2 regions of the Streptomyces sp. NPDC041129 genome follow, and region 2 is predicted to be linked to the other one. Evidence: riboswitches for the same ligand, from Rfam matches in the RefSeq annotation. Region 2 holds a riboswitch; the other holds the start of a gene.
What was found. Region 2 has a riboswitch for S-adenosylmethionine ahead of ACZ6B1_RS22365 (aminotransferase class V-fold PLP-dependent enzyme). Riboswitches for the same ligand answer to the same signal wherever they lie in the genome.
Positions count from the first base shown of each region.

Region 1: it holds a riboswitch for S-adenosylmethionine, as region 2 does, so the genes downstream of both, thrC (threonine synthase) here and ACZ6B1_RS22365 (aminotransferase class V-fold PLP-dependent enzyme) in region 2, are expected to answer to the same signal.

Region 1 is NZ_JBVIYV010000004.1:344,591-359,238, forward strand. It holds gene ACZ6B1_RS17190 (HD domain-containing protein) at 1-311, shown strand, start outside; gene ACZ6B1_RS17195 (hypothetical protein) at 312-602, opposite strand; gene ACZ6B1_RS17200 (GNAT family N-acetyltransferase) at 772-1,848, shown strand; gene ACZ6B1_RS17205 (DUF4031 domain-containing protein) at 1,830-2,108, opposite strand; gene ACZ6B1_RS17210 (hypothetical protein) at 2,116-2,499, opposite strand; gene ACZ6B1_RS17215 (MurR/RpiR family transcriptional regulator) at 2,555-3,460, shown strand; gene murQ (N-acetylmuramic acid 6-phosphate etherase) at 3,495-4,418, shown strand; gene ACZ6B1_RS17225 (hypothetical protein) at 4,531-5,106, shown strand; gene ACZ6B1_RS17230 (NADH:flavin oxidoreductase) at 5,122-6,246, opposite strand; gene groL (chaperonin GroEL) at 6,451-8,073, opposite strand; gene ACZ6B1_RS17240 (cold-shock protein) at 8,370-8,573, opposite strand; gene ACZ6B1_RS17245 (MoaD/ThiS family protein) at 9,017-9,292, opposite strand; gene thrC (threonine synthase) at 9,289-10,572, opposite strand; SAM riboswitch class I at 10,590-10,731, opposite strand; gene ACZ6B1_RS17255 (glucosyl-3-phosphoglycerate synthase) at 10,892-11,863, shown strand; gene ACZ6B1_RS17260 (alpha,alpha-trehalose-phosphate synthase (UDP-forming)) at 11,959-13,377, shown strand; gene otsB (trehalose-phosphatase) at 13,402-14,235, opposite strand; gene ACZ6B1_RS17270 (DUF3263 domain-containing protein) at 14,302-14,529, opposite strand; gene ACZ6B1_RS17275 (extracellular solute-binding protein) at 14,566-14,648, opposite strand, start outside.
Region 2 is NZ_JBVIYV010000007.1:5,586-20,233, forward strand. It holds gene qcrA (cytochrome bc1 complex Rieske iron-sulfur subunit) at 1-267, shown strand, start outside; gene qcrB (cytochrome bc1 complex cytochrome b subunit) at 264-1,895, shown strand; gene trpD (anthranilate phosphoribosyltransferase) at 2,019-3,083, shown strand; SAM riboswitch class IV at 3,169-3,285, shown strand; gene ACZ6B1_RS22365 (aminotransferase class V-fold PLP-dependent enzyme) at 3,468-4,838, shown strand; gene ACZ6B1_RS22370 (Lrp/AsnC family transcriptional regulator) at 4,868-5,149, opposite strand; gene ACZ6B1_RS22375 (rhomboid family intramembrane serine protease) at 5,146-5,889, opposite strand; gene ACZ6B1_RS22380 (hypothetical protein) at 6,042-6,281, shown strand; gene ACZ6B1_RS22385 (NYN domain-containing protein) at 6,319-7,662, shown strand; gene ACZ6B1_RS22390 (C40 family peptidase) at 7,875-8,906, shown strand; gene ACZ6B1_RS22395 (C40 family peptidase) at 9,142-10,164, shown strand; gene ACZ6B1_RS22400 (hypothetical protein) at 10,279-11,481, shown strand; gene ACZ6B1_RS22405 (glycosyltransferase 87 family protein) at 11,438-12,694, opposite strand; gene ACZ6B1_RS22410 (glycosyltransferase family 4 protein) at 12,751-13,893, shown strand; gene ACZ6B1_RS22415 (AMP-dependent synthetase/ligase) at 13,990-14,648, opposite strand, start outside.

The DNA of each region.
Region 1 (14,648 bases), on a different contig from region 2:
CCGAGGTCGCCCGCCTGGTCCGCCTCACCATCACCCACGCCCCCGCTGACGACGACCCCGACGGCCAGGTCCTCTGCGACGCCGACCTGGCGATCCTGGCCTCACCCCCGTCGGCGTACGCCCACTACACGGCCGAGGTCCGCGAGGAATACCACTTCATCCCGAGCGACGCCTTCCGCGAGGGCCGCGCCGCCATCCTGCGCCAACTCCTGGACCTGCCAACCCTGTTCCACACCCCGCACGGCCGCGAACACTGGGAGCGCACGGCTCGCTACAACCTCACGGCCGAGTTGGAGATGCTGTCGGCCTGATCATCCGAGCGCAATGCTCCACACGTCACCATGACCAGGCCAGGCGCCGCGCTCGGAATTGTCGTCGACCACGAATACAGAGACTTTGACGTCCGGATTCCTGTATTCCAGGAAATCTCCCTGCCGTGCGCGTTGCAGCGCCAAGCCAGGCGCAGAAGACAAAGATTCTCTCACCAGGTCAAGCCAGGACATATACCGACCGAAGACAGCCCCCGAAAACTCGCTGACCTCACGAATGAGCTCATCGCTCTCGGGCAAGCGATGCAGCTCCAGCGTGGCGCCGCTCAGCACCCAGTCAGCCTCACAAGCCCAGACCGGTCGGGACAACGTACAGCTGGTCAAGATGCGGTAAGGCGAGGGTCGACTGAGGTGTCAGGCAGATGAGATGGGGCGCCGTCCCGCGCCCGCGATGCCGGAAATACCGTCGCCCCCCGAGGACAGCCCCTCTAGGGTTCGCCCCATGCGACCTATAAACGGGGATGACGTGATGAAGGCCGTCGAGGGGTGCCTCGCGGTGCTGGGGCCTGTGGTGGGGCGGGACTGGGAGGGGGTGCGGGGCGCCGGGCTGGAGTGGAGCTGCCGGGAGACCGTGGAGCACATCGCGAGTGATCTGATCGCCTACGCCGGGCAGTTGGCCGGAAGGCCGCGGGACGCCTACGTCCCGTTCGAAATCAAGCTCGACGAGGGCACCGACAACGCCGGCCTGCTGGAGGTCGTGCGGGCGACCGGTGTGCTGCTCGCCGCCGCCGTCCACACCACCCCGCCGCACGCCCGCGCCTTCCACCCCTACCCCTTCCGCAGCGCCGACCGCGAGGGCTTCGCCGCGATGGGTGTCGCCGAGGTGGTGCTGCACACGCATGACGTCACCCAGGCGCTCGGCATCGAATACGTGCCGCAAGAGGGTCTCGCCGAGGCCGTGCTCGACTGGCTCTTCCCGCACGTGCAGCCCGGTCCCGCGGCGTGGCCGACCCTGCTGTGGGCGACCGGCCGGGGTGAGCTGCCGGGGCGGGCGCCGGTCACCGAGTGGCGCTGGCGCAACAACCTCGTCGTCCCCGCCGAGCGGCTCGAACTGGTCGGGCTGCGGCCGGCCGTCGCACGGGATCTCCGGCTGGGCGGCGGCGGAGGCCTGGACTGGATCGAGGGCGGCCCCTACGAGGGCACCCGGGAGGCCGCCGGCCTCCTGGTGAAGGCCTACGAAGGGGGCACGCACCGGCCTGAGTTCGGGGTCTTCGCCCTCGTACGGAAGGAGGACGGCCGCGCGGTCGGCGGCATCGGCTTCCACAGCGCGCCGGACGAGGACTGCCGGGTGGAGATCGGTTACGACCTGGTGGAGGGCGCCCGCGGGCAGGGCTACGCCACCGAGGCCGTGCGCGCGCTGGCGGACTGGGCGCTGGCCCGGGACGACGTCGGCGCCCTGTTCGCGACCGTCGAGCGGGAGAACACCGCCTCCCAGGCCGTACTGACCCGGGCCGGCTTCACGCGGGTGAGCGAGGAGGACGGCAGCGGCGCGGAACTGGCCTACGAACTGCGCCGCTGAGCGGACCTCTTGGGCCGGCGCAGCCCGGACGCACGCAGCAGCCGCACCACCTCGCGGCTGCTGACCTGCACCGCCCCGGCGGCCACCGCGTCCGCGTACCGGTGCGACGGAAGGTCGTAGTGGTCGCGCTCGAAGGCCCGCCGGGGCACGCCCAACGCGTCGGCGAACCGGTGCAGTTCGTCGTAGGAAGCGTCGCTCACCAGGTGCGACCACATGCGGCCGTGGCCGGGCCAGGCAGGCGGGTCGATGTAGACGGTCACGGGCGCCTCACGAGGACCGCGTCCCGCCCATGGCCTGCCCCAGCGACCCCACCGACGCGACCTGCACGCCCGCCTTGTGGCACACCCAGTGCGGGTCGGGCCCCAGTTCCGGCTCCACGTCCAGGGCGTGCGGGTCGCCCGTGCCGCACACCGGGCACAACGGCCAGCGGCCGTACCGCTCCAGCAGCGCGTCCTGGACGTCCTGCGCGACCAGCCCGGGCAGGAAGGGCGCGCCGTCCGGCCACTGCTCGACCCACCAGCGCCGTTCGGCGACGGAGTCCTCCACCAGTGAGACCACGTCGGCCTCGGCGACCCGGCCCGCGATCAGGTCGGCGAGCACCAGGGCGCGGGCGGCGTGCAGTGCCTGCTCGAGCGGGGTGAACGACTCCATGGTCCCATTGTGCGCACTCTTGACCGCGGAACCGAACCGAAAATATCTTTCATTGGTGACCCAGGACGTGAAGGAAATTTTCGGCAGTCCGGGCGGCTCCCTCGCCGCGAAGGTGCGCACCCTCGCCCCCTCGATGACCCGTTCCATGCAGCGCGTCGCCGAGGCCGTCGCGGGCGACCCGGCCGGCTGCGCCGCCCTCACGGTCACCGGCCTCGCCGAACTGACCGGCACCAGCGAGGCGACGGTCGTCCGCACCGCCCGCCTGCTCGGCTATCCCGGCTACCGGGATCTGCGCCTCGCTCTCGCCGGCCTCGCCGCCCAGCAGCAGTCGGGCCGCGCGCCGGCGATCACGACGGACATCGCGGTGGACGACCCCATCGCCGACGTCGTGACCAAGCTCGCCTACGAGGAGCAGCAGACCCTCGCCGACACCGCCGCCGGACTCGACACCGCGCAGCTCGGCGCGGCCGTCACCGCGCTGGCGGGCGCCCGCCGCACGGACGTGTACGGGATCGGCGCCTCCGGTCTGGTCGCCCAGGACCTCACCCAGAAGCTGCTGCGGATAGGGCTCATAGCCCACGCGCACAGCGATCCGCATCTCGCCGTGACCAACGCGGTGCAGTTGCGCTCGGGTGATGTGGCGATCGCCATCACCCACTCGGGTTCCACCGGCGACGTCATCGAGCCGCTCCGGGTCGCGTTCGACCGCGGAGCGACCACCGTCGCCATCACCGGCAGGCCCGACTCGCCGGTGACGCAGTACGCCGACCACGTGCTGACGACGTCCACGTCACGGGAGACGGAGCTGCGGCCCGCCGCGATGTCCTCCCGGACGAGTCAGCTGCTGGTGGTGGACTGCCTGTTCGTCGGGGTGGCACAGCGGACGTACGAGAGTGCGGCGCCCGCGCTGGCCGCGTCCTACGAGGCGCTGGCGCACCGGCACCGCTCCACCCCCAGGTGAGTGCAAGCACGCGAATCGGAGAGAGCCACCCCCCATGACCTCCCATGACCTGCGCAACGAGCTGGAGTCCCTCACCACCGAAGCCTTCCGGCCGGAACTCGCGGAGATCGACCGGCTGCCCACCCTCGACATCGCACGCCTCATGAACGGCGAGGACGCGGGCGTGCCCGCCGCCGTCGCGGCGCGCCTGCCGCAGATCGCCGCCGCGATCGACGCCGTGGCCGAGCGCATGGCCCGCGGCGGACGCCTGGTCTACGCCGGCGCGGGCACCGCCGGGCGGCTCGGCGTCCTCGACGCCTCCGAGTGCCCGCCCACCTTCAACACCGAGCCCGGTCAGGTCGCCGGCCTGATCGCGGGCGGCCCCGGGGCGATGGTCACCTCGGTCGAGGGCGCCGAGGACTCCGCGGAACTGGCCCGCGAGGACCTGGACGCGGTGAAGGTCCGGCCCGAGGACACGGTGGTCGGCGTCTCCGCCTCCGGCCGCACCCCGTACGCCGTCGGCGCCGTCGAGCACGCCCGCGCGCTCGGCGCCCTGACCGTCGGCCTGTCCTGCAACGAGCACAGCCCGCTCGCGGCCGCCGCCGAGCACGGCATCGAGGTCGTCGTCGGGCCCGAACTGCTCACCGGGTCCACCCGGTTGAAGGCCGGCACGGCCCAGAAACTGGTACTCAACATGCTGTCGACGATCACGATGATCCGGCTGGGCAAGACGTACGGGAACCTGATGGTCGACGTCCGGGCCTCCAACGCCAAGCTGCGGGCCCGCTCCCGCCGCATCGTGTCCCTGGCCACCGGGGCCCCCGACGAGGAGATCGAGCGGGCGCTCACCGAGGCGGGCGGCGAGGTGAAGAACGCGATCCTGATCGTCCTCGCCGGTGTCGACGGCGACGAGGCCGCCCGCCGCCTGGGGGACTCCGGCGGCCATCTGCGCGCGGCCCTGGGGGCGAAGGCCACCTGACCGGCGCTCCGGAGAGGGCGTGCCGCTGCCGCCGGGGCGTTACCGTCGAACTGCCGGCCCCGGCCGGCACCACCCTGGACCCGGAAGAAGCCGAAGGACTGCGCGGACCGACATGAACCACGCCCAGCTCACCGCCCTCGGACGTGCCCTCAGGCTGCTCGGGGAGCACGGGGAGACCCTGTCCGCCGACACCCCGGACGCCCGGCTGCACGAGGTCAAGGCCGATCTGCGGCGCGCCCTCGACCTGCTGGACGAGACCGTGGGGGCGGGGGCGCCCAGCACCCGGTGTCCCGAGCATCCGCACGGGCCCGTCGACAAGAGCGCGCCCGATCTGTGTCTGCTGTGCGAGACCCGCAGAAGGGCCGCCCGGCGCTCGGAGTACCAGAGCGGGGGCCGGGCGCAGGCCGGGGAGGCGCCCGCCGGCGCGACCTCGCGCTACGGCGTCCGCGCCGACCGCCCCCAGCCCCAGCAGCGGTGGCTGCCGGAGGCGTGGAACGGCCGGGAGTGGCAGCTCTGCGGGACGCCCCGGCGGGACCGGCGGGAGGCCGAGGCGTATCTCGCCGCCCAGCGGCGCGGGTCCCGGCCGGCGATGGCGTACCGGCTGGTGCACGAGTTCACCGACTACGAGGTGCTGCGGGTGTGGGGGACGCCCGTCCAGGTCGACATCGAGCCGATGGGCAACCTCTAGACGTCCCCGCACACGTCAGCTGAGGGTCTGCAGCGCCGCCGCGTCGTACGGCTTCAGCTCGTCGAAGCGGTCGCCGAGCACCTTGGCCGCCCACTCGGGGTCCTGGAGCAGGGCGCGGCCGACGGCGACCATGTCGAACTCCTCGGCCTCCAGCCGGTCCAGCAGGTTGTCGATGCCCTTGACCGGGGAGCCCTCGCCCTGGAAGGCGCTGATGAAGTCGCCGTCGAGGCCGACCGAGCCGACGCTGATGACCGGCTTGCCGGTGAGCTTCTTCGTCCAGCCCGCGAGGTTCAGGTCGGAGCCCTCGAACTCGGGGAGCCAGTAGCGGCGGGTGGAGGCGTGGAAGACGTCGACGCCGGCGGCGACGAGCGGGGCGAGGATCGCCTCCAGCTCCTCGGGGGTCTCGGCGAGACGGGCGTCGTAGGCCTCCTGCTTCCACTGCGAGAAGCGGAAGATGACCGGGAAGTCCGGGGAGACGGCGGCGCGGACGGCCGCCACGATCTGCGCGGCGAAGGTGGTGCGGGCGACCGGGTCGCCGCCGTAGGCGTCGGTGCGGCGGTTGGTGCCCTCCCACAGGAACTGGTCGAGCAGGTAGCCGTGGGCGCCGTGCAGCTCCACGCCGTCGAAGCCGATGCGCTCGGCGTCGGCCGCGGCCTGGGCGAAGGCGCCGATGACGGCGTCGATGTCGTCCTGGGTCATGGGCGTGGCGTCCTCGGTGCCGTCCACGCGCAGCCCGGAGGGGCCGTGGGAGGGGGCGTCCGGGTTGGGGTTCTGGCCCTGCTTGCGGACCGTGCCGATGTGCCAGAGCTGCGGCACGATGGTGCCGCCCGCCTCGTGCACGGCCTCGACGACCTTCGCCCAGCCGGCGAGCTGCTCCTCGCCGTGGAACCGGGGCACGCGGCTGCTGCCGCCGGCCGACTCGTGGCCCACGTAGGTGCCCTCGGTGACGATCAGGCCGACGCCGGCGGCGGCGCGCCGGGCGTAGTACGACACCACGTCCTCGCCGGGGATGCCGCCCGGGGAGAACATCCGGGTCATCGGCGCCATCACGATGCGGTTGGGGACGGTGAGGCCGCCCAGCGTGATCGGGCGGGAGAGGATCTGGGCCGCGCGGGAGGCGGGGGGCGGCGTGACGGTCACGTGGGGGCTCCTCGGGGACTACTGGGTATACCGACGGGTATGTGCGCACGCATTGTTGCAGCTCCTTAAGCAACCTCCCAGGGCCTGTCCCACATTCCGCTTGCGGTCGGTGAGCGCTGTGATCCCGGACACGCCCGAGGGCGGCACCCCCTGCCACTGGCAGGAAGTGCCGCCCTCGGAAAGGACAGGCCGATCCGCGCGGGATCAGAAGTCCATGTCACCGCCCGGCATGCCGCCCGGAGCGGCCGCGGCGGCCTTCTCCGGCTTGTCGGCGATGACGGCCTCGGTGGTGAGGAACAGCGCGGCGATGGAGGCAGCGTTCTGCAGCGCGGAACGGGTCACCTTCGCCGGGTCGATGATGCCCTCGGCGACCAGGTCGACGTACTCGCCGGTCGCGGCGTTCAGGCCGTGGCCCGGGGTCAGGTTGCGCACCTTCTCCACCACGACACCGCCCTCGAGGCCGGCGTTGACGGCGATCTGCTTCAGCGGGGCCTCGAGCGCGAGCTTCACGGCCTGGGCGCCGGTCGCCTCGTCACCCTCGAGCTCCAGCTTCTCGAAGACCTGGGAGGCCTGCAGCAGGGCCACGCCACCACCGGCGACGATGCCCTCCTCGACGGCGGCCTTCGCGTTGCGGACGGCGTCCTCGATGCGGTGCTTGCGCTCCTTGAGCTCCACCTCGGTGGCGGCACCGGCCTTGATGACCGCGACACCGCCGGCGAGCTTCGCCAGGCGCTCCTGCAGCTTCTCGCGGTCGTAGTCCGAGTCGCTGTTCTCGATCTCGGCGCGGATCTGGTTCACGCGGCCGTTGACCTGCTCCGAGGAGCCGGCACCGTCGACGATGGTGGTCTCGTCCTTGGTGATGACGACCTTGCGGGCGCGGCCCAGGAGGTCCAGGGTCGCGTTCTCCAGCTTGAGGCCGACCTCCTCGGAGATGACCTCGCCGCCCGTGAGGATGGCGATGTCGCCGAGCATGGCCTTGCGGCGGTCGCCGAAGCCCGGGGCCTTGACGGCGACGGACTTGAAGGTGCCGCGGATCTTGTTGACCACCAGGGTCGACAGGGCCTCGCCCTCGACGTCCTCGGCGATGATCAGCAGCGGCTTGCCCGACTGCATGACCTTCTCCAGCAGCGGGAGCAGGTCCTTGACCGAGCCGATCTTGGAGTTGGCGATGAGGATGTACGGGTCCTCGAGCGACGCCTCCATGCGCTCCATGTCGGTCGCGAAGTAGGCGGAGATGTAGCCCTTGTCGAAGCGCATGCCCTCGGTGAGCTCGAGCTCGAGGCCGAAGGTGTTGCTCTCCTCGACGGTGATGACGCCTTCCTTGCCGACCTTGTCCATGGCCTCGGCGATGAGCTCGCCGATCTGGGTGTCGGCGGCGGAGATGGACGCGGTGGAGGCGATCTGCTCCTTGGTCTCGACGTCCTTCGCCTGCTCCAGCAGGGCGGCGGAGACGGCCTCGACGGCCTTCTCGATACCGCGCTTCAGGGCCATCGGGTTGGCACCGGCGGCGACGTTGCGCAGGCCTTCCTTGACCAGGGCCTGGGCGAGCACGGTCGCGGTGGTCGTACCGTCACCGGCGACGTCGTCCGTCTTCTTGGCGACTTCCTTGACCAGCTCGGCGCCGATCTTCTCGTACGGGTCCTCGAGCTCGATCTCCTTGGCGATGGAGACACCATCGTTGGTGATCGTGGGGGCACCCCACTTCTTCTCGAGGACGACGTTGCGGCCCTTGGGGCCGAGCGTCACCTTGACGGCGTCCGCGAGCTGGTTCATGCCGCGCTCGAGGCCGCGCCGCGCCTCCTCGTCGAACGCGATGATCTTGGCCATGTGAAGTGGTCCCTCCAGGACTGGGGGTGATTCCTTCGGACCGCGCCCGCGCCCGCGACGGACGGCTCGCCGGCCCCGTGGTTCCTTGCCCCACTTGGCCTGCGGGCCTCACCGACCCGGTCCTCACTGTCACTCTCACCTTCAGAGTGCTAACGCAATGATTAGCACTCGGCATGGTCGAGTGCAAGCGCCTCCCGGGGTACGGGCGCCCCCGTCAGCCACCCGCGAACGGGGGCACGGGCACAGCGAAGGGCCCGCACCCTGTGCGAGGTGCGGGCCCTTCGTGCAAGAAACGTTCAGGCGCTGAGGCGAACCATGTCGGCCTGCGGGCCCTTCTGGCCCTGCGAGATCTCGAACTCCACCCGCTGACCCTCTTCCAGGGTGCGGTAGCCGTCCATCTGAATGGCGCTGTAGTGGACGAATACGTCCGCACCACCGTCGACCGCGATGAAGCCGTACCCCTTCTCCGCGTTGAACCACTTGACGGTGCCCTGAGCCATGCCTAACTCCCCTATTACTGGCCCTTGCACAGATCCACACTTCGCGGACCCGGGTCAGACCTCACCCCCCATTGGCCGGGGGCGTGCGCCGGAACGCGTCGACCGCCGCTGAATGTATCTGCCCAACTGCCGTCTGCAACAGGTCAATCGGACGAGAAATATGGACGCGAACGGTCCGGAATGTAGCGTGAATTCGCCCGAATTCAGGGCAAATCGGGCCCCATAAAATGCGCAAAAGCCGCAGAAAGCACCCACACTTTGGCTATTTCTTGTCGGGTGCACCGCGGTGAATCCAAGGCTCCTGACCCATGGTCCGGGAGCGGCTTCCCCAACTCTACCGCGCTCAATCACGCAGAATGGCCCCCTCCGTTTCTCGCACGGGGGAGGCCATTCAATGAACAATCGGTAACCGGCGTTACCGAAGGTAATGATCGGTCATTCTGTCAGCCGCCGGCGACGGCCGGAATGATGGAGACACCGGCGCCGTCCGGAGTCGCGGTCTGCAGGCCCTGCTCGAAACGGACATCGTCGTCGTTGACGTACACGTTGACGAAGCGGCGCAGCTTGCCCTGGTCGTCCAGCACCCGCGCGGCGATCCCGGTGTGGTTCTTCTCCAGGTTCTCGATGACCTCGGCGAGGTTCGCGCCCTCGGCGGCGACCTCGGCCTGCCCGCCGGTGTAGGTGCGCAGGATGGTGGGGATGCGAACGGTCACGCTCATGCGAGGCCAGCCTCTCGGAAGGAGTCCAGGTTCGGGCGGATGGTGGCGGTGAGGCCGGTGCCGGCCACCGCGTCGAGGGTCTTGAGGCCGTCGCCGGTGTTGAGGACGACGGTGGTCTTCGCCGGGTCCAGCACGCCTTCCTTGAGCAGCTTGCGGGTGACGCCGACGGTCACCCCGCCCGCCGTCTCCGCGAAGATGCCCTCGGTCCGGGCCAGCAGCTTGATCGCGTCCACGACCTCCTCGTCCGTCACGTCCTCCACCGCTCCGCCGGTGCGGCGCGCGATGTCCAGGACGTACGGCCCGTCGGCCGGGTTGCCGATGGCGAGGGACTTGGCGATGGTGTTCGGCTTCTGCGGCCGCACGACGTCGTGGCCCGCCTTGTACGCGGTCGACACCGGCGAGCAGCCCTCGGCCTGGGCGCCGAAGATCTTGTACGGCCTGTCCTCGACCAGGCCGAGCTTGATCAGCTCCTGCAGACCCTTGTCGATCTTCGTGAGCTGGGAGCCGGAGGCGATCGGGACCACGATCTGGTCCGGCAGCCGCCAGCCGAGCTGCTCGCAGATCTCGTACGCCAGCGTCTTGGAGCCCTCGGCGTAGTACGGCCGCAGGTTGACGTTGACGAAGCCCCAGCCCTCGCCGGCCGGGTCGCCGATCAGCTCGGAGCAGAAGCGGTTCACGTCGTCGTAGTTGCCCTCGATCCCGACGAGCTCGCCGCCGTAGACCGCGGCCATGACGACCTTGCCCTGCTCCAGGTCGTGGGGGATGAACACGCAGGAGCGGAAGCCGGCCCGGGCGGCGGCGGCGCCGACGGCACCGGCGAGGTTGCCGGTGGAGGAGCAGGACAGGGTGGTGAAGCCGAAGGCGCGGGCGGCCTCCAGGGCCTGGGCGACGACGCGGTCCTTGAAGGAGTGCGTCGGGTTGCCGGAGTCGTCCTTGACGTACAGCCCGCCGGGGACGCCCAGCTCGCCGGCCAGGTTGTCGGCCTTGACGAGCTTGGTCCAGCCGGGGTTGATGTTCGGCTTCTCGGCCACGTCCGCGGGGACGGGCAGCAGGGGTGCGTAGCGCCAGATGTTCGCGGGGCCCGCCTCGATGCGCCGGCGCAGCTCTTCGGTGTCGTAGGCGGAGAAGTCGTAGGCGATCTCCAGCGGGCCGAAACACTCCTCGCACGCGAAGACCGGTCCGAGGGGTACCCGGTGGCCGCATTCGCGACAGCTCAGGGCAGCGGCGGGGCCGAGATCGACGGCGGGATTGCTGGTGCTTGCAACTGTCTGCACAGCCATGGAGGCGAGGCCCTTTCTCCTCATCTTCCTCACGACGCATCTCGCCGTGAGACGGATTTGGCACCTTCCCTGGCCGGGAGCCTCGCGCGAAACGAGTGCGGCTCAGGGGGGTTGCCGGGGCTTCATCGGGCCGTGTCCCTCTGCCCCTCTGGATGAGCGGTATTCGGTTGTGAACGCCGGGCGACCCCCGACATGCGATGGTCATCGGCGTTGTTCAAGACTGTAACCGACGGCCGGGACAGTTGAGATAGTCGTCCGAACCGCGAGATGCATCACCCCCCTCAACAGGTGTGATCACGACAGTGAGGAGCCGCAGACCGTGCTGGAAGAAGTCGAGCGCTGGCTGGCCACCCGCTCCTGGTCCGTGGCCGACCGCCCGTTGCACGGAGTCCTGGCCGCCAAGCAGCGCACCGGGCAGTCCGTCTCCGTCGTCCTGCCCGCGCTGAACGAGGAGGAGACGGTCGGCGACATCGTCGCCGTCATCCGTCACGACCTCATGCGGCAGACTCCGCTGGTCGACGAGATCGTCGTCGTCGACTCCGGCTCCACCGACCGCACCGCGGAGGTCGCCGCCGCGGCCGGCGCCCGGGTGGTGCACCGCGACAGCGTCCTGCCGCGCATACCGGCCGTCCCCGGCAAGGGCGAGGTGCTGTGGCGCTCGCTGCTGGCGACGAGCGGGGACATCGTCTGCTTCATCGACGCCGACCTGAGGGAGTTCTCCTCCGACTTCGTCCTCGGCATCGTCGGCCCGCTGCTCACCGACCCGGACGTCGACCTGGTCAAGGCGATGTACGACCGCCCGCTCACCGTGCCCGACGGGCGCGCCTCCGGCACGGCCGCCGCAGGGCAGGGCGGCCGGGTCACCGAGCTGATGGCCCGCCCGCTGCTGAACATGCACTGGCCGCAGCTCGCCGGCTTCGTGCAGCCGCTGGGCGGGGAGTACGCGGGCCGCCGCTCGCTGCTGGAGCAGCTCCCGTTCCCGGTGGGCTACGGCGTGGAGCTGGGCATGCTGGTGGACGCGCTGCACATGGTGGGGCTGGACGCGCTGGCCCAGGTGGACGTCGGGGTGCGCAGGCACCGGCACCAGGACGGGCAGGCGCTCGGCCGGATGGCCGCGGCGATCTACCGCACCGCCCAGCTCCGGCTGGCCCGCGGCCACCTCGTGAGGCCCTCGCTCACCCAGTTCGAGCGCGGCGAGGACGGGTTCGAGCCGCGCACCTACTCGGTGGACACCGAGGAGCGGCCGCCGATGGTGGAGATCGCGGAGTACGCGCACCGCAAGGTGGCCTGAGCGGCGCGGTGAACGCGGAAGAACGGCTGTATACAGCGCCCTTCCGGGGCGGAGCGTACGTTTGAGCGTTTCCGGGCCGGGCTAGGTTGAGAATCATGGCTTCCACGCAGGGTGCTGAGGTGCTGGTCGCGTCCAACCGCGGCCCGGTTTCGTACGAGGTGCTCGAGGACGGCTCGCTGAGCGCCAGACGCGGCGGGGGAGGGCTGGTCTCGGGGCTGTCGGCCATCGGGCCGGACCACAACGCGGTGTGGGTCTGCGCCGCGCTCGGCGACGGCGACCGGGAGGCGGTACGGCGGGCGGGCGGGGGTCTGCTGCCGGCGGAGGACACCGGCGAGCAGCGGGTGCGGATGCTCGACATCGACGCGACCGTGTTCGCCGACGCCTACAACGGCATCGCCAACTCGGTGCTCTGGTTCGTCCACCACATGCTGTACCAGACCCCGCTGGAGCCGGTCCTCGACGCGGAGTTCCGCCGCCAGTGGGCCTCGTACCAGGCGTACAACCGGGCGTTCGCACAGGCGCTGGCGCAGGAGGCGGCCGAGGGAGCCGCGGTGGTCATCCAGGACTACCACCTGGCCCTCGCCCCGCGGATGCTCCGGCAGCTCCGGCCGGATCTCCGCATCGGCCACTTCTCGCACACCCCGTGGGCGCCGCCGGACTACTTCCGGCTGCTGCCCGACGACATCGCCGCCGAGCTGCTGACCGGCATCCTCGGCGCGGACCGGGCGGCGTTCCTGACCAAGCGCTGGGCGGACGCGTTCACGGACTGCTGCCACGCGGTGCTCGGCCCCGGCATCCCGTCCGGGACCCGGATCGGGGTGCACGGGCTCGGCGCGGACGCGGACTTCCTGCGCGAGCGGGCGCACCGGCCGGACGTGGACGAGCGGATGACGGCCCTGCGCGCGGAGATCGGCGAGGGGCGCCGGACCATCGTCCGGGTGGACCGCACCGAGCTGTCCAAGAACATCGTGCGCGGGCTGCTGGCGTACCGGCAGCTTCTGGACGACCGCCCCGAGTGGCGCGAGCGGGTCGTGCACATCGCGTTCGCCTACCCCTCACGGCAGGACCTCGCGGTCTACCGCGCCTACACGGCCGAGGTGCGGCGGGTCGCCGACGAGATCAACTCCCGTTACGGGACGCCCGGCTGGACGCCGGTGGTGCTGCACGTCAAGGACGACTTCGCCCGCTCGCTGGCCGCCTACCGGCTCGCGGACGTGGCCCTGGTCAACCCGATCCGGGACGGCATGAACCTGGTCGCCAAGGAGGTGCCGGTCGTCTCCGACGAGGGGTGCGCGCTGGTGCTGTCGCGGGAGGCCGGGGCGTACGAGGAGCTGGGCGAGGACGCGATCGTGGTCAACCCGTACGACGTCGTGGGGACGGCGGACGCGCTGCACGCCGCGCTGAGCATGCCCCAGGGCGAGCGGGCGGAGCGGTCCAAGCGGCTGGCCGCCGCCGCCACCGCGCTGCCGCCGGCGCAGTGGTTCCTGGACCAGCTCGGCGCGCTGACCGGCTGAGGGCCGTCGGCCCGGTGGTCCGGGTCAGCCGAGCCGCGCCGCCAGCGCGCGCAGGAGCGCGACGACGCCCTCCGGGCCGTCGACCACCAGGTCCGCCCGTTCGGCCAGTTCGGTGACCTCGGTGCTGCCGCTGCAGACCAGCAGGCCGGGGACGCCCTCGGAGCGGAGTTCCCCGACGGCCGCGAAGGCGGGCAGGTCGCCGAGGTCGTCGCCCGCGTAGAGGACGGACCCGGCGGCGGTACGGCGGACGTGGTCGAGGAGGGCGACGCCCTTGTCCATGCCGGGCGGGCGCAGTTCCAGGACCAGCCGGCCGGGTTCGACGATCAGGCCGTGCCGGGCGGCGAGTTCGGTGAGGGGGCCGCGCAGGGCCTCGAAGGCGGCTTGGGGGTCGTCGGCGCGGCGGGTGTGCACGGCGACGGCCCGGCCCTTGTCCTCGGTCCAGGTGCCGTGCCCGGCGCCGACGCGCTCCAGCAGACCGGGCAGTTCGGCGCGGACCGCGGCCACACCGGGGTGCGGCGCCGGCGCGGTGACCTCGCCGGTCGCGGCGTCCCAGCGCTCGGCGCCGTAGTGGCCGAGGACGGTGAGGTGTTCCAGGCCGGGCACGTCCGCGAAGCCGCCGTACCGCACCGCGACCTCGGCGGGCCGGCCGGTGACCACGGCGACGGAGGCCACCTCGGGGGCGAGCCCGGCCAGCGCGGGAACGGCGTCGGGGTGGGCGCGGGCCTGCTCGGGGTCGGCGACGATCGGGGCGAGGGTGCCGTCGAAGTCGAGTCCGATCACCGCCGCGCGGGGCTTGGCCAGCAGCGCGTGCAGTCCGTCGCGGCCGGCCTGGGTCGCCGGGGTCGGCAGGAGGTCCATACAGGGACAGTATCCGGCGCGGGCCCTGGTCACTCCTGGACCGTTTCCCCCGGCCGAGCCGGGAACTCAGCGCTCCGCGCGGCGGGCCTCCCGCACCCGGCGCAGCCGGTTGACCGTGACCGGGTCCGCGGCGAGCGCCCGGGCGTCGTCCAGGAGGGCGTTGAGGAGCTGGTAGTAGCGCACCGGGGCGAGACCCAGCTCCTCGCGGATGGCCCGTTCCTTCGCGCCGGGGCCGGTGAAGCCCCGGCGTTCCAGCGCGAGGATCGCCTGTTCGCGGCTGCCCAGTTCCTCCATGGGGGCAACCGTAGCGCCGGGCACCGACAGCCTGCCTCAGTTCACGTCCGCGCTGTCCGCGGCCGACGCGGTGGACTGCAGCCGGGACAGCACGTCGGCGGGGCTGGCGCCGGGGGTGA
Region 2 (14,648 bases):
GACTGGTCGCACGAGGGCATCGTCGCCTTCTCGAAGATCTGCACCCACGTCGGTTGCCCGATCTCGCTGTACGAGCAGCAGACGCATCACGTCCTGTGCCCGTGCCACCAGTCCACCTTCGACCTCTCCGACGGTGCCCGAGTGATCTTCGGCCCCGCTGGTCACGCCCTGCCGCAGCTCCGCATCGGCGTGAACGACGAGGGTTACCTCCAGGCGCTCGGCGACTTCGAGGAGCCCGTCGGTCCTGCATTCTGGGAGCGCGGATGAGCACCAACGAGAACAACGAGCGACGCGGCAAGGCGCCGGCCGGCGAGCGGATCGCCGACTGGGCCGACGGCCGGCTGGGGATCTACTCCCTGGCCAAGGCCAACATGCGCAAGATCTTCCCCGACCACTGGTCGTTCATGCTGGGCGAAGTCTGCATGTACAGCTTCCTCATCATCATCCTGACCGGTGTCTATCTGACGCTGTTCTTCCACCCGTCGATGAACGAGGTGGAGTACCACGGCAGCTACGTCCCGCTCCAGGGACAGCTGATGTCCGAGGCGTTCAACTCGACCCTGCACATCTCCTTCGACGTGCGCGGTGGCCTGCTCATCCGGCAGATCCACCACTGGGCCGCGCTGATCTTCCTCGCCGGCATGTTCGTGCACATGATGCGCGTGTTCTTCACCGGCGCGTTCCGCAAGCCGCGTGAGATCAACTGGCTGTTCGGCTTCCTGCTGTTCGTCCTGGGCATGTTCACCGGCTTCACCGGTTACTCGCTCCCGGACGACCTGCTCTCCGGCACCGGTGTGCGCTTCACCGAGGGTGCGATCCTGTCCATGCCGATCGTCGGCACGTACATCTCGTACTTCCTCTTCGGCGGCGAGTTCCCCGGCCACGACTTCGTGGCCCGGTTCTACTCGATCCACATCCTGCTGCTGCCGGGCATCATGCTCGGCCTGATGGTGGGCCACCTGATCCTGGTCTTCTACCACAAGCACACGCAGTTCGCGGGTCCCGGGAAGAGCAACAACAACGTCGTCGGCATGCCGCTGCTGCCGGTGTACATGGCCAAGGCCGGAGGCTTCTTCTTCCTGGTCTTCGGCGTGATCGCGGCCATCGCCGCGGTCACCCAGATCAACCCGATCTGGGCCATGGGCCCCTACCGGCCGGACCAGGTGTCCACCGGCGCCCAGCCGGACTGGTACATGGGCTTCGCCGAGGGTCTGGTCCGCTACATGCCGGGCTGGGAGATCAACTTCTGGGGTCACACGCTCGTCCTGGGCGTGTTCATCCCGCTGGTCCTCTTCGGCCTGGTGCTCGCCGCGATCGCGCTCTACCCGTTCATCGAGTCCTGGGTCACCGGGGACAAGAGCGAGCACCACATCCTGGACCGCCCGCGCAACGCCCCGACGCGCACCGGCTTCGGCGTCGCCTGGATCACGGTGTACATGGTCGGTCTGGTCGGCGGTGGCAACGACCTCTTCGCCACCCACTTCAGCCTGTCGCTGAACGCGGTCACGTGGTTCGTCCGGATCTCCTTCTTCGCCGGACCGGTCATCGCCTTCCTCGTCACCAAGCGGATCTGCCTCGGCCTGCAGCGCCGGGACCGCGAGAAGGTGCTGCACGGCCGCGAGACGGGCATCATCAAGCGCCTGCCGCACGGTGAGTTCATCGAGATCCACGAGCCGCTCAGCCAGGAGCAGCTCCACACCCTGACCGCCCACCACCAGTACGAGCCGGCCGAGATCGGCCCGACGGTGGACGAGAACGGTGTCGAGCGCAAGGTGAAGGGGTCCGAGAAGCTGCGCGCCAAGCTCAGCAACGCCTACTACGGCGAGGACAACCAGATCCCGAAGGCCACCGTCGAGGAATACCGGGAGATCACGAGCGGCCACGGCCACCACTGATCCCCGAGCGTCGCCACGCCACAGTCGAAGGGCCCCGTCCGGCTTGCGGACGGGGCCCTTCGCCGTGTCCAGGGCTGGATAGGGTGGGAGCACACTGTTCTGCGACGAAACCCAGGAGCGGCTATGAGCGCTGTGACCCCCGCTGGAGGCGACACCGCGGCGGGCCGTTCCTGGCCCGCCCTGCTGAACGGCCTGCTGGACGGCCGGGACCTGTCCGCCGACGAGACGGCCTGGGCGATGGACCGCATCATGCGCGGCGAGGCGACCGACGCCCAGATCGCCGGGTTCATGGTGGCGCTGCGCGCCAAGGGCGAGACGGTCCAGGAGATCACCGGCCTCGTGCGGACCATGTACGAGCACGCCAATGTGATCGAGGTGCCCGGGCCGGCCGTCGACATCGTCGGCACCGGCGGCGACGGCGCGAAGACGGTGAACATCTCCACCATGTCGTCGATCGTCGTCGCCGGCACCGGCACGAAGGTCGTCAAGCACGGCAACCGCGCCGCGTCCTCCGCCTCCGGCTCGTCCGACGTCCTGGAGAAGCTCGGCATCAACCTGGGCCTGACCCCGCGGCGGGTCGCCGAGGTCGCCGAGGAGGCCGGCATCACCATCTGCTTCGCCGTGAAGTTCCACCCGTCGCTGCGCCATGTCGCGGCGGCCCGCGGCCAGTTGGGCATCCGTACCACCTTCAATGTGCTCGGCCCGCTGACCAACCCGGCCAAGGTGCGCGCCCAGGCGGTCGGTGTGGCCGATCCGCGCATGGCGCCGATCGTGGCCGGGGTCCTCGCCGAGCGCGGGAACTCCGCCCTGGTGTTCCGGGGCGACGACGGCCTGGACGAGCTGACCACCACCTCGACGTCCCGGGTGTGGGTGGTCCGGGACGGCAAGGTCGCCGAGGAGCGCTTCGACCCGCGGGACGCCGGCATCGGGCTGGTCCCCGTGGAGGCGCTGCGCGGCGCCGACGCCTCGTACAACGCCGAGGTGGCCCGGCGCGTACTGGACGGCGAGCACGGCCCCGTCCGGGACGCGGTGCTGCTGAACTCGGCGGCGGCGCTGGTCGCCCTGCATCCGGCCGACCAGCCGCTCACCGAGCAGCTGCGCGCGGGCATGGCGAGGGCGGCGGAGTCGATCGACAGCGGGGCGGCGAAGCGAACGCTGGAGCGGTGGGTGACGGCCAGCAACGCCTGACACCCGCCCGGTGCGACGCGGGGCGCGGTCCGGATGCCGGACCGCGCCTTGCGCACCGGAGATCGTGTGGCAGGATACTGAACCAGGTCATGAGTGACAGCCATTCGGCCCCGGCCGGCTGTCCGGCAACCCTCCGTCCGTGGCGGGGTGCCCCGGGTGAGGACCAGGTCGTGGGCAGCGAGGTCCACGGCAAGCGCGGACCCCTCGCGCGGCTCCTGACGGGGCGCGGGACCAGGGGTCCTGGTCGTCGAGGGAGCCTTCTGTGAGCAAGCGAATGCGATAGGGCGTAGAGCCCCGCCTCCGCGTACCCCTTTTCATCTTCCGCCGTGCTTCGAGCCGTACCGCTCGCACGGTGACACCGGCCTGCCTCACGGGAGTTCACCCATGTCCGTCTCCACCGCTGCCGCCACCCAGACCATTTGTGACCAGCTGCCCGTTCTGGGCCGTGACGTCACCGTCCCGCTCGTGACGGGCGGCGAGGTCACCTACGCCGCGCTGGACTACGCCGCCAGCGCCCCCGCCCTGCAGCGCGTCTGGGACGACGTCGCCGCCTACGCGCCCTACTACGGCAGCGTCCACCGTGGCGCCGGCTACCTCTCCCAGCTCTCCACCGACCTGTTCGAGAACGCCCGCCGGACGGTCGCCGGATTCCTCGACTGCCGCCGGAGCGACCAGGTGGTCTTCACCCGGTCGACCACCGACTCCCTGAACCTCCTCGCCCGCGCGCTCCCGGCCGGCTGCGAGGTCTTCGTCTTCGAGACCGAGCACCACGCCGCGCTGCTGCCGTGGCAGGACGCGAGGGTGACCGTCCTCGACGCGCCGCGCACCCCGCGGCAGGCCGTGGAGACCCTGGAGCGGGCCCTCGCCGACCGCGACCCGTACGGCCCGGCCCTGGTGTGCGTCACCGGCGCCTCCAACGTCACCGGGGAGCTGTGGCCGGTGCGCGAGCTGGCCGCCGCGGCCCACGCGCACGGGGCCCGGATCGTCCTGGACGCCGCCCAGCTCGCCCCGCACCACCCGGTGTCGGTCCGGGACCTGGACGTCGACTGGGTGGCCTTCTCCGGTCACAAGCTGTACGCGCCCTTCGGCTCCGGCGTGCTGGCCGGCCGCGCCGACTGGCTGGCCGCGGCCGGGCCGTACCTGGCGGGCGGCGGCGCCAGCCGCAAGGTCACGCGGCGCGAGGACGGGGGAGTGGACGTGGAGTGGCACGAGAGCGCCGCGCGCCACGAGGCCGGCTCCCCGAACGTCATCGGCGCCTACTCCATCGCCTCCGCCTGCAAGGCCCTCACCGAGGCCGGCTGGGACGCACTCGTGGCCCGCGAGCAGCACCTGATCGCCCGGGTCCGGGCGGGTCTCGCCGAGGTGCCGGAGGTCAGGGTGCTCTCCCTGTTCGGCGACGACGCCCCGCGGGTCGGCGTGCTCTCCTTCGTCGTCGAGGGCTGGAACAGCTCCCACTTCGCCGCCGCGCTCTCCGCCGAGTACGGCATCGGCGTGCGCGACGGCCTGTTCTGCGCCCACCCGCTGGTCCGCACCCTGCTGGGCGGCGACCCGCGGACCCAGGGCGAGTGCGGGGCGCCGGAGGCCGCGCCCGGTGAGAAGTCCCTGAACGCCGTCCGGGTCAGCTTCGGGGCGGGCACGCCCGACGAGCACGTCGAGCGCTTCGTCGACGCGGTGCGGGAACTGGTCCGCGACGGCGCGCGGTGGCGCTACCGCACCGAGGACGGCCGCTGCGTGCCGGTGCGCGACCAGGCCTGACCCGAGCGACAGGCTCTAGGGGGCGGCGTTCACGAGTCGAGACCGATCGCGAACGCCGCCTCCAGGTCGTGCTGGGAGTACGTGCGGAACGCGACGTGTGTGTCGGTGCCCTCCACGCCGGGGATCTTGCTGATCCGCCCCGGGATGACGTCGGCCAGGTCCTCGTGCTGCCGCACCCGCACCATGGCGATCAGGTCGTAGGTGCCGGTGACGGAGAAAACCTCGCTCACCGAATCCAGCGAAGCGATCTGCTCCGCGATCTCGGGGATCCGGTCCACGCTGGTCTTGATGAGGACAATCGCGGTGATCACGGCTGGTTCTCTCCCTCGGGTGCCGGGGCCGGTGCGGACCTCACTCTAGTGGTCGGCCCGTAGCGCACCCACGCGTAGCCGAAGCCGAGGCCGAAGCCGATCAGGTGGGCGAGATAGGCGACCCCGGGGCCCTGGCCGGCCCGGCCCGCCGCGAGCCACTGCAGGGCCGCCCAGAAGGGCAGCACGACCCAGGCCGGGAAACGCAGGGGGAGGAAGAACAGGAAGGGGAGGAGACTGGTCACACGGGCACGGGGGAACAGGTACAGGAACGCTCCGAGGACCGCCGAGATCGCCCCCGAGGCGCCCACCAGCGACTGTCCGGAGGTGACGTTGGCGGCCGCGTAGCCCAGCAGGGCCAGGTAACCGCAGCCGACGTAGAAGAGGGCGAACTCCACCCGGCCCATCCGTTCCTCGGTCATCAGCCCGAAGACGAAGAGGAAGAGCATGTTGCCGAGCAGATGCACCCAGCTGCCGTGCACGAACAGGGCGGTGGCCGGGGTCAGGGCCGCCCGGACCGACGGGTCGAACAGCTCGGCCGGGACCACGCCCCAGTGCCGGAAGTACGCCCGCTGCGCCGCGAACAGCGCCCCGCCCGAGCCGTACGCCGGGGTGAGGCCGGAGGCCGGGCCGAGCACGAAGATCAGGGTGCACAGGACGAGGAGGACGTACGTCATCGGCGCGGAGACGCCCCGGACCGCCCGGAACGCTCCGCGGGCCGCCGTGCCCCAGGTGCGGATCATGACTACAGAGCATGACGTAACGGGACGCAAGCCGACAGACCGCCTCGCCGCCGTGAACGGACGGGCGGCGAGCGACCGGCAGGCCGTAGGGTTACGAGCCACACGCGTCGGGGAGCGGCGCGGACGACCCGAGAAGGAAGCGAACAGTCACGATGACGGTTCCCCTGCCGACCGCCACGACACGATGGCGCTGCGCCCTCTGCGGCAACCTCACCCGCTTCGACGTGACCCGCTCGTCGAAGGTCGTCGAGTACGTTCACCTCGACCTCGCGGGCGAGCCGACGGTGGAGGAGCGCGAGGTGGTCAGTGAGACCATCGAGTCGGTCCGCTGCCGCTGGTGCAACGCGGTGGACCAGGTGGAACTCGTGGACAGGCCGGGCGCCGGCTCCTGAGCGGAGCGGGCCCCGTAGAGGTATTGGGGTGTGACGGATGGTGGAGACCGCAGGCGGGGGGCCGGGCGACGGCACCGCTGAGGTGCTTGACCGTCCGCTGCCCGACGGCGTGCGCCGGCGGGTCGTGCAGATCGTCTCGGACGGCTTCGGTCTGCTGACCGTGACGGAACTGCCCGCCCAGTTGCGGCAGTACGCCCGGTTCGCCCCCAATCGACGGGCCAAGTTCGCCGGCAACGCGATGGCGGCGGCGCTGGAGACCGACACGCTGTTCCGGCAGCGGATCGGGGAGAAGTTCAGAGAGGCGCAGCCGGAACTCTCCGGCGCCCTCGACTCCGGCTCGCCGCCCCCGGCCGCGGACCCGCTCGATGTGGCGGCCGCGGCCTACGTACTGCGGCCCGTGGGCTGGGTGAAGCTGGTCACCGCGGCCGGCGAGGAGGCGCAGCGCGCCGACGCCGAGCGGGCCGACGAAGAGAGCCGCGCCGAACTCGAGCGGCTGCGCGCCGAGCTGGACCAGGCCCGCGAGCAGACCCGCGCCGAGACCGAACGGCTGCGCGCCGAGGCGGAGTCGGCGAAACGGGAGGCGGAGTCGCTGCACCGCAAGCTGCGTGCCGCGCTCAGCGACGTCAAGCGCGGCGAGGCCGCGCTGCGCAAGGTCCGCGGCGAGATCGACGCCGTGCGCGCCGAGGGGCACGCGCAGCTTTCGGCGGCCGAGAGCGAGTCCCGGCGGCTCAAGGCACGCCTTGGTGAGGCCGAGGCGGCGCTGGAGGCCACCCGCCGGGCGGCCCGTGAGGGCCGCAGCGTGGAGGACATGCGGGTGCGGCTGCTGCTGGACACCATGCTGGACGCCGCCCAGGGGCTCCGGCGTGAACTCGCCCTGCCGCCGGTCTCCGTACGCCCGGCCGAGACCGTGGACGCGGTCGAACCGGGACGGATGACCCCGAAGGACATCGCGGCCCGCGCGCTGTCCGAGAACGACCCGGCGATCCTCGACCAGTTGCTGGCGCTGCCGCAGGCGCATCTGGTCGTCGACGGCTACAACGTCACCAAGACCGGCTATCCCCAGATGCCGCTGGAGAAGCAGCGGCTGCGCCTGCTGGGCCAGCTCTCGGCGCTCGCCGCGCAGACCGGTGCCGAGGTGACCTGTGTCTTCGACGGCGCCGAGCTGGCCGCGCCGGTGCTGCTCGCGCCGCCGCGCGGGGTGCGGGTGCTGTTCTCCAAGCCGGGCGTCACGGCGGACGAGCTGATCCGTCAGCTCGTGCGCGCCGAGCCGCCGGGCCGCCCGGTCATCGTCGCCTCGACCGACCGGGAGGTGGCCGACGGGGTCGCCCGCGCCGGTGCCCGTCCCGTCGCCTCTGCGGTACTTCTGAAGCGACTGTCCTGAACGTGCAACGCGCATATGCAATGCCCGAATTGGCCGTATCGTCACGCAACGTAGTGTCAATCGGGCATCACCGCACGTGAGTTGTGTGCAAAGAATGCGTTGCGTCACCGGATTTTTTGCCGCGGGGATTTGAACTGATCACAACTGGGTCACTAGGGTCTGGGCTCGAACCTCCGAACGGGTGATCACTCACAAGAAGGAGATCGTCCCTCGTGGCGTCCCACCGTCGACCCAAGCAGCCCAGTCGCACGCGTGTCACCGTGCTGACCACCGCGGCGGCCGCCGCCGTCGTGCTGAGCGCGAACGCCGCCAACGCCGCGCCGAGCGAGAAGGTCGGCAAGGACGAGGTCAAGGCGAAGGTCGACAAGCTCTACGAGCAGGCGGAGCAGGCCACCGAGAAGTACAACGGGGCCAAGGAGAAGCAGCAGAAGCTGCAGAAGGAAATCTCCACCATCCAGGACAACGTGGCCCGGGGCCAGGAGGAGCTCAACAAGCTCCGCGACGGCCTGGGTTCGCTGGCCACCGCGCAGTACCGCTCCGGCGGCATCGACCCCTCGGTCCAGCTCTTCCTGTCCGCCGACCCGGACGACTACCTCGACAAGGCCTCCACGCTCGACCAGTTGAGCGGCCAGCAGGTCGAGGCGCTGAAGAAGATCCAGGACAAACAGCGCGAACTCGCCCAGGAGCGCGCCGAGGCCACCGGGAAGCTCAAGGACCTGGCCGCCACCCGTACCGAGCTGGGCAACAAGAAGAAGGAAGTCCAGGGCAAGCTCGCCGAGGCGCAGAAGCTGCTCAACACCCTGACGGCCAAGGAGAAGGCGGCCCTCGCCGCCGAGCAGCAGCGGGCCAACCGCTCCGCAAGCGACCGGGTGGACCTCGGCAACGACTCCTCCGCCTCCGGCCGGGCCGCCGCGGCCTTCTCCGCCGCGCAGAGCAAGATCGGCACGCCGTACGTCTACGGCGCCTCCGGTCCGTCCTCCTTCGACTGCTCGGGCCTGACCTCCTGGGCCTACGCCCAGGCCGGCGTCTCCATACCCCGCACCTCCGAGGCCCAGGCGAACTACGGCGCCCACCTGTCGCAGAGCCAGCTCCAGGTCGGTGACCTGGTGTTCTTCTACGGCGACCTGCACCACGTCGGCCTCTACGCCGGCAACGGCCAGGTGCTGCACGCCCCGCACACCGGCGCCGTGGTCCGCTACGAGGCGATCGGCAACATGCCGTTCCAGTTCGGCGTCCGCGTCTGACCCCGTCCGACGCCGCCTCCGGGGCGCCCGAACGGGCGAATCCCGAGTACCGCGACTGACTCCCCGCCCCGCCCTGACCTGCGTCAGCGGCGGGGCGCAGTGGTTGTGGGGCCGTTGACCGCCTTTGGCCGCCGTCCTTCCGCAGGGTTACTGTCTGCCGCGTTTCCCCGGCGCGGGGGTCTCCCCGTCCCCCGCGCCGGGGAGACCGTTCCTGTCCACCGGCAGAAGGACTTCCGTGGGTTCCCATCGCCGTCTCGCACCGTCCGGGTTCGACCGGGGCGCCTCGGCCGCCCTGTGCGCGTTGTCGGCGGCGGCCGCCGCCCTGGGGGCCGTACCGGCCGACGCGGCTCCGCACCGGAACGCCCGTGCCGAGGTGGACCGCCTCTACGAGGAGGCCGAGAAGGCGACCCAGGCCTACGACAAGGCCGACGAGCGGGCCGACGCGCTGCGCCGGGAGGTCCGGGACGCGCAGGAGCACATCGCGCGCCGCCGGCAGCGCGTCAACACCATGCGGGAGCGGCTGGGTTCGCTGGCCGGCGCCCAGTACCGCTCCGGCGGCCTGGACCCGGCCGTCGCCCTGCTGCTGTCCGACGACCCGGACGACTACCTCGCCAGGGCCGCCACCCTCGACCGCATCGGCGTCCAGCAGGCCGGACAGCTCCGGGAGTTGCGCGTGGAGATGCGGCAACTCGCCCAGGAGCGGGCCGAGGCCGCCGGGAAGCTCGCCGAGCTGGAGCGCAGCCGCAAGGCCGTCGACACCCACAAGCGGATCGTGGAGCGCAAGCTCGCCCGGGCCCGGCAGTTGCTCAACTCCCTGCCCGCCGGCGAACGCGCCGCCTACGACCGCGCCTCCCGCGGGGGCCGCGCCGATCTGCCCGGACTGCCGGACCTGGTCGGCGCCGTCGCCTCCGACGCCCGCGCCGCGGCCGCCGTCGCCGCCGCCCGGTCCGCGCTCGGCCGCCCCTACGTGTGGGGCGCCAGCGGGCCGTCCGGCTTCGACTGCTCGGGGCTGATGCAGTGGTCGTACGCACAGGCCGGCGTCCATCTGCCGCGCACCTCCCAGGACCAGCGGCACGCCGGCCGGCAGGTCCCGCTGTCCCAGGCGCGCCCCGGCGACCTGGTCGTCTACCGCTCCGACGCCAGCCACGTGGGGATGTACGTCGGCAACGGCCGGGTGATCCACGCGCCCTACCCGGGCGCGCCGGTGCGCTACGACCCGGTCGGGATGATGCCGGTCTCCTCCGTGACCCGTCCCTGACCTCGGGGCCTGTCCGGCGGATCATGCCGGAACCGCGGGGCGGCATGACACCGCCGCCTGGAGCCGGCCCGATCCGCCGGACAGGCCCCGGGCCACGCGCCGTACGATCGGCGGGTGACTGTTCGTGGACGGGCGCGGCGGACGTGGCGCGCCGCGGCGGCGGGACTCTGCCTGCTGCTCCTGCCGCCCGTGGCCGGATGCGGCGGCCGGACCGCCGCCGACCCGGTCACCGCCGAGGTGCAGCGGGTCCTCGACCGGCGGTCGGCGGCCCTGCTCGGGCACGACGAGACGGCCTTCCGCGCGACCGGGACCCGCACCGCCTACGTCCGGCTGCGCGCCCTGCCCCTGGCCTCCTGGGCGTACCGGGTGACGGACCTGCGCCGCGGCGGCTCCGGCGCCACCGCCGACGCCGAGCTGCGCTACCGGGTCGCCGGCTACGACAGGGCACCGGTCAGTGTCCGCCGCACCCTCACCCTGCGCCGCGCCGGGGGCGGCCGGTGGTACGTCACCGGTGACCGGCCCGCCGGGAAGTCCGGGCAGCAGTTGTGGGACCAGGGTCCGGTCACCGCCGTCCGGGGCGCGCACAGCCTGGTCCTCGGGGCCGGCCAGGGCGCCGCCGAGCTGCGCCGCTACGCCCGGCTCGCCGACCACGCCGTACCAGCCGTCTCCGCGGCGTGGGGGACGTCCTGGGCCCGGCGGCTCGTCGTCCTGGTCCCGCGGAGCCTCGCCGGCATGGCCGGACTGCTCGGCTCGCCCGCGTCCGGCTACCGGGGCATCGCCGCGGTCACCACCGGCGAGGCGGGGGCCCCGGGGAGCACGCCGGCGGACCGGGTGGTGGTCAACCCGGAGGCGTACGCGGTGCTGGGCGAGACCGGCAAGCAGGTGGTGCTCACCCACGAGACCACGCATGTGGCCACCCGGGCGCACACCACCGCCGCCACCCCGCTCTGGCTGTCCGAGGGGTACGCCGACTGGATCGGCTACCTCGGCACCGGCCGCACACCGTCCGAGGCCGCACCGGAACTGAGCCGCGCGGTCCAGGACGGCGAGGTGCCGGCGGCCCTGCCCACCGACGGGGACTTCGCCTTCAGCGGCGACCCGGACCGCCTCGCACGGGCCTACGAGAGCGGCTGGCTGGCCTGCCGGATGATCGCCGCCCACTGGGACGAGAGCCGCCTCGGCGCCTTCTACCGCGCAGTCGGCGCCCACGACGAGCGCCCGGGCGCCCTCGACGAGGCCCTACGCAGAACCCTCGGCACCACCCCGGAGGCGTTCACCGCCCAGTGGCGCGACTACGTGCGCGATCAGCTGGGCTGACCGGTACCGGCGCGGTGGCCGCCGGGACGGTGGTGCGCCACAGGGCGCGGGCCGCGGTGAGGGCCGCGGCGAGGAGGAGGGCGTTGCGCAGGAGGAGCAGGGCGACGCCGTAGGTGTCGCTCACGATGACGTGCACGAAGCCGATGGGGAACTCCAGCAGCGTGACGAAGGCGGCCGCCAGGACCAGGGCGGCGGGCCCGCCCGTCCGGCTCGCCCGGAAGCAGCCGCGGACGGCGGCCAGGCCGATCAGCCACACCAGGTACTGCGGGCTGATCACCCGGCTGGTGACGGTGAGGAGCAGCACCGCGGTGAAGGCCGCGTCCGCGAGCGTGTGCGGCTCGAACCGGGTCGCCCGCAGCCGCCACAGCAGGAGCCAGCAGAAGGCGCCGGCGCTCAGCGCCACCGCGACCTTGCCGACCACGCCGACATAGGGGCCGATGAACTCCACCGAGCCGTAGTTCAGCACCACCTCGCCCGGCCAGCCGAAGCGTCGTGCCACATGGAGGACCAGACCGCCCAGCGACTCCACCTCGGTGCCCCGGTCCCGCTGGAAGGCCAGGAAGGCGAACGCGCCCGGCACGGTCACCGCGAACAGCGCCGCGATCCCGCCCCCGGTCACCGCCGCCGAGAGCCACGCCCGCAGCCGGGTGGCGCCCACCAGCAGCAGGGCGGGCCACACCTTCAGCAGCGCCCCGAAGGCCGCCAGCGCGCCCATCACCCGGGGATACCTGGTCCCCGCGAGCAGGGCCGCCACGGCCACCGCGGTCACCATCAGGTCGTACCGGGCGTACGCCGTGGGGCCGAGCAGCGGCAGACCCGCCACCCAGATCCACGCGCCGCGCGACGACCGCTCGGGCCGCCGGGCCGCGTACGCCAGCAGCCCGGACACGACCAGGTCGGCGAGGCAGCTCAGGACGAAGAAGGCGGGCGCGTAGCCGAGGAACGGCAGCAGGGCGGGGGAGAGGATCGCCAGCGCGGCCGCGGGCGGATACTGCCAGGTCACGTCGTTCAGCGGGAACGTGCCCCGGCACAGCACCTCGGACCAGCCCTGGTAGATCACCGACACATCGGTGGTGACGTCCGCGCCGGGCAGGGAGACCACCCGGAAGACCAGGAGCAGCAGCGCCAGCCGGGTGGCGCACCAGGTCCACGGCAGCGCCGCCGGCCACCCGCCCGTCCTCTTCACCCGCGCTCCCGTCCGTCCGCCGTCCATGGCCAGGGAACCATGATTCCCCGGCCCGCCGCAGGCGCGCGGTAGGGTCGGCGGCGATGCACAAGACCCTCATCGTGACCAACGACTTCCCGCCCCGGCCGGGCGGCATCCAGGCCTTCCTGCACAACATGGCCCTCCGGCTGGACCCCGAGCGGCTCGTCGTCTACGCCTCCACCTGGAAGCGCGGCCAGGAGGGCGCCCGGGCCACGGCCGCCTTCGACGACGAACAGCCCTTCACCGTCGTACGCGACCGTACGACCATGCTGCTGCCGACGCCCGGGGCGACCCGGCGGGCGACCGGGCTGCTGCGGGAACACGGCTGCACCTCGGTGTGGTTCGGGGCGGCGGCGCCGCTCGGTCTGATGGCGCCGGCCCTCAGGAAGGCGGGCGCCGAGCGGCTGGTGGCGACCACCCACGGGCACGAGGCCGGCTGGGCCCAACTGCCCGCCGCCCGGCAGCTGCTGCGCCGGATCGGTGAGTCCACGGACACCCTCACCTACCTCGGCGAGTACACCCGCTCCCGGATAGCCACCGCCCTCACCGAGGACGCGGCCCGGCGCATGACGCAGCTTCCGCCCGGGGTCGACGAGAAGACCTTCCACCCGGACTCGGGCGGCGACGAGGTGCGGGCGCGGCTCGGGCTCACCGAGCGGCCGGTGGTGGTGTGCGTCTCCCGGCTGGTGCCGCGCAAGGGCCAGGACACCCTCATCAGGGCCATGCCGAGGATCCTTTCCGCCGAGCCGGACGCCGTGCTGCTGATCGTCGGCGGCGGGCCCTACGAGCGGGATCTTCGCCGGCTGGCCCAGGAGACCGGCGTCGACGCCTCGGTCCGCTTCACCGGCGCCGTGCCCTGGTCCGAGCTGCCCGCGCACTACGGCGCCGGCGACGTCTTCGCCATGCCGTGCCGCACCAGGCGCGGCGGACTGGACGTGGAGGGCCTCGGCATCGTCTACCTGGAGGCCTCCGCCACCGGGCTGCCGGTCGTCGCCGGCGACTCGGGCGGCGCGCCGGACGCGGTGCTGGACGGCGAGACCGGCTGGGTCGTCCGGGGCGGCGAGCCGGCCGAGGCGGCCGAGCGGATCACCACCCTGCTCGGCGACGCCGGGCTGCGCCGCCGGATGGGCGAGCGCGGCCGCCAGTGGGTCGAGGAGAAGTGGCGCTGGGACCTGCTGGCGGAGAAGCTCAGAGCCCTTCTCTAGACGCACGCGCGGCGACGCGCGACGAACACACGACGACGCACGACGGCGCGGGCCCCCACCGGGGGCCCGCGCCGTCGTGCGTTCTCAGCGGGCGGCCTACTTCGCGTAGATCGCCTCGATCTCGTTCGCGTAGTCCTTCGCCACCACGTTCCGCTTGAGCTTCAGCGACGGGGTGAGGTGGCCCGACTCCTCCGTGAACTGGTAGGGCAGGATACGGAACTTGCGCACCGACTCCGCCTTCGACACCGCGGCGTTGCCGTCGTCGATCGCCGCCTGGATCGCCGCCCGCAGGTCCGGGTCCTCGCGCAGGGACGCCGCGGTGCAGCCCGCCGGCTTGCCGTGCTCCTCGGCCCAGCGGCCCAGGAACTCCTCGTCGATGGTGACCAGCGCGCCGACGAACGGCCGCCCGTCGCCCACCACCATGCACTCGGCGACCAGCGCGTGCGCCCGGATCCGGTCCTCGATCACGGCCGGGGCCACGTTCTTGCCGCCCGCCGTGACGATGATCTCCTTCTTGCGTCCGGTGATCCGCAGATAGCCGTCCTCGTCGAGGGTGCCTATGTCACCGGTGTGGAACCAGCCGTCCGCCAGCGCCTCGGCGGTCGCGCCCGGGTTGTTCCAGTACTCCTTGAACAGGTGCTCGCCGTGCAGCAGCACCTCGCCGTCGTCCGCTATCCGGACCACCGAGCCGGGCAGCGGCTGGCCGACCGTGCCGATCTTCTGGCGGTCCCACGGGTTGAACGCGGTGGCCGCGC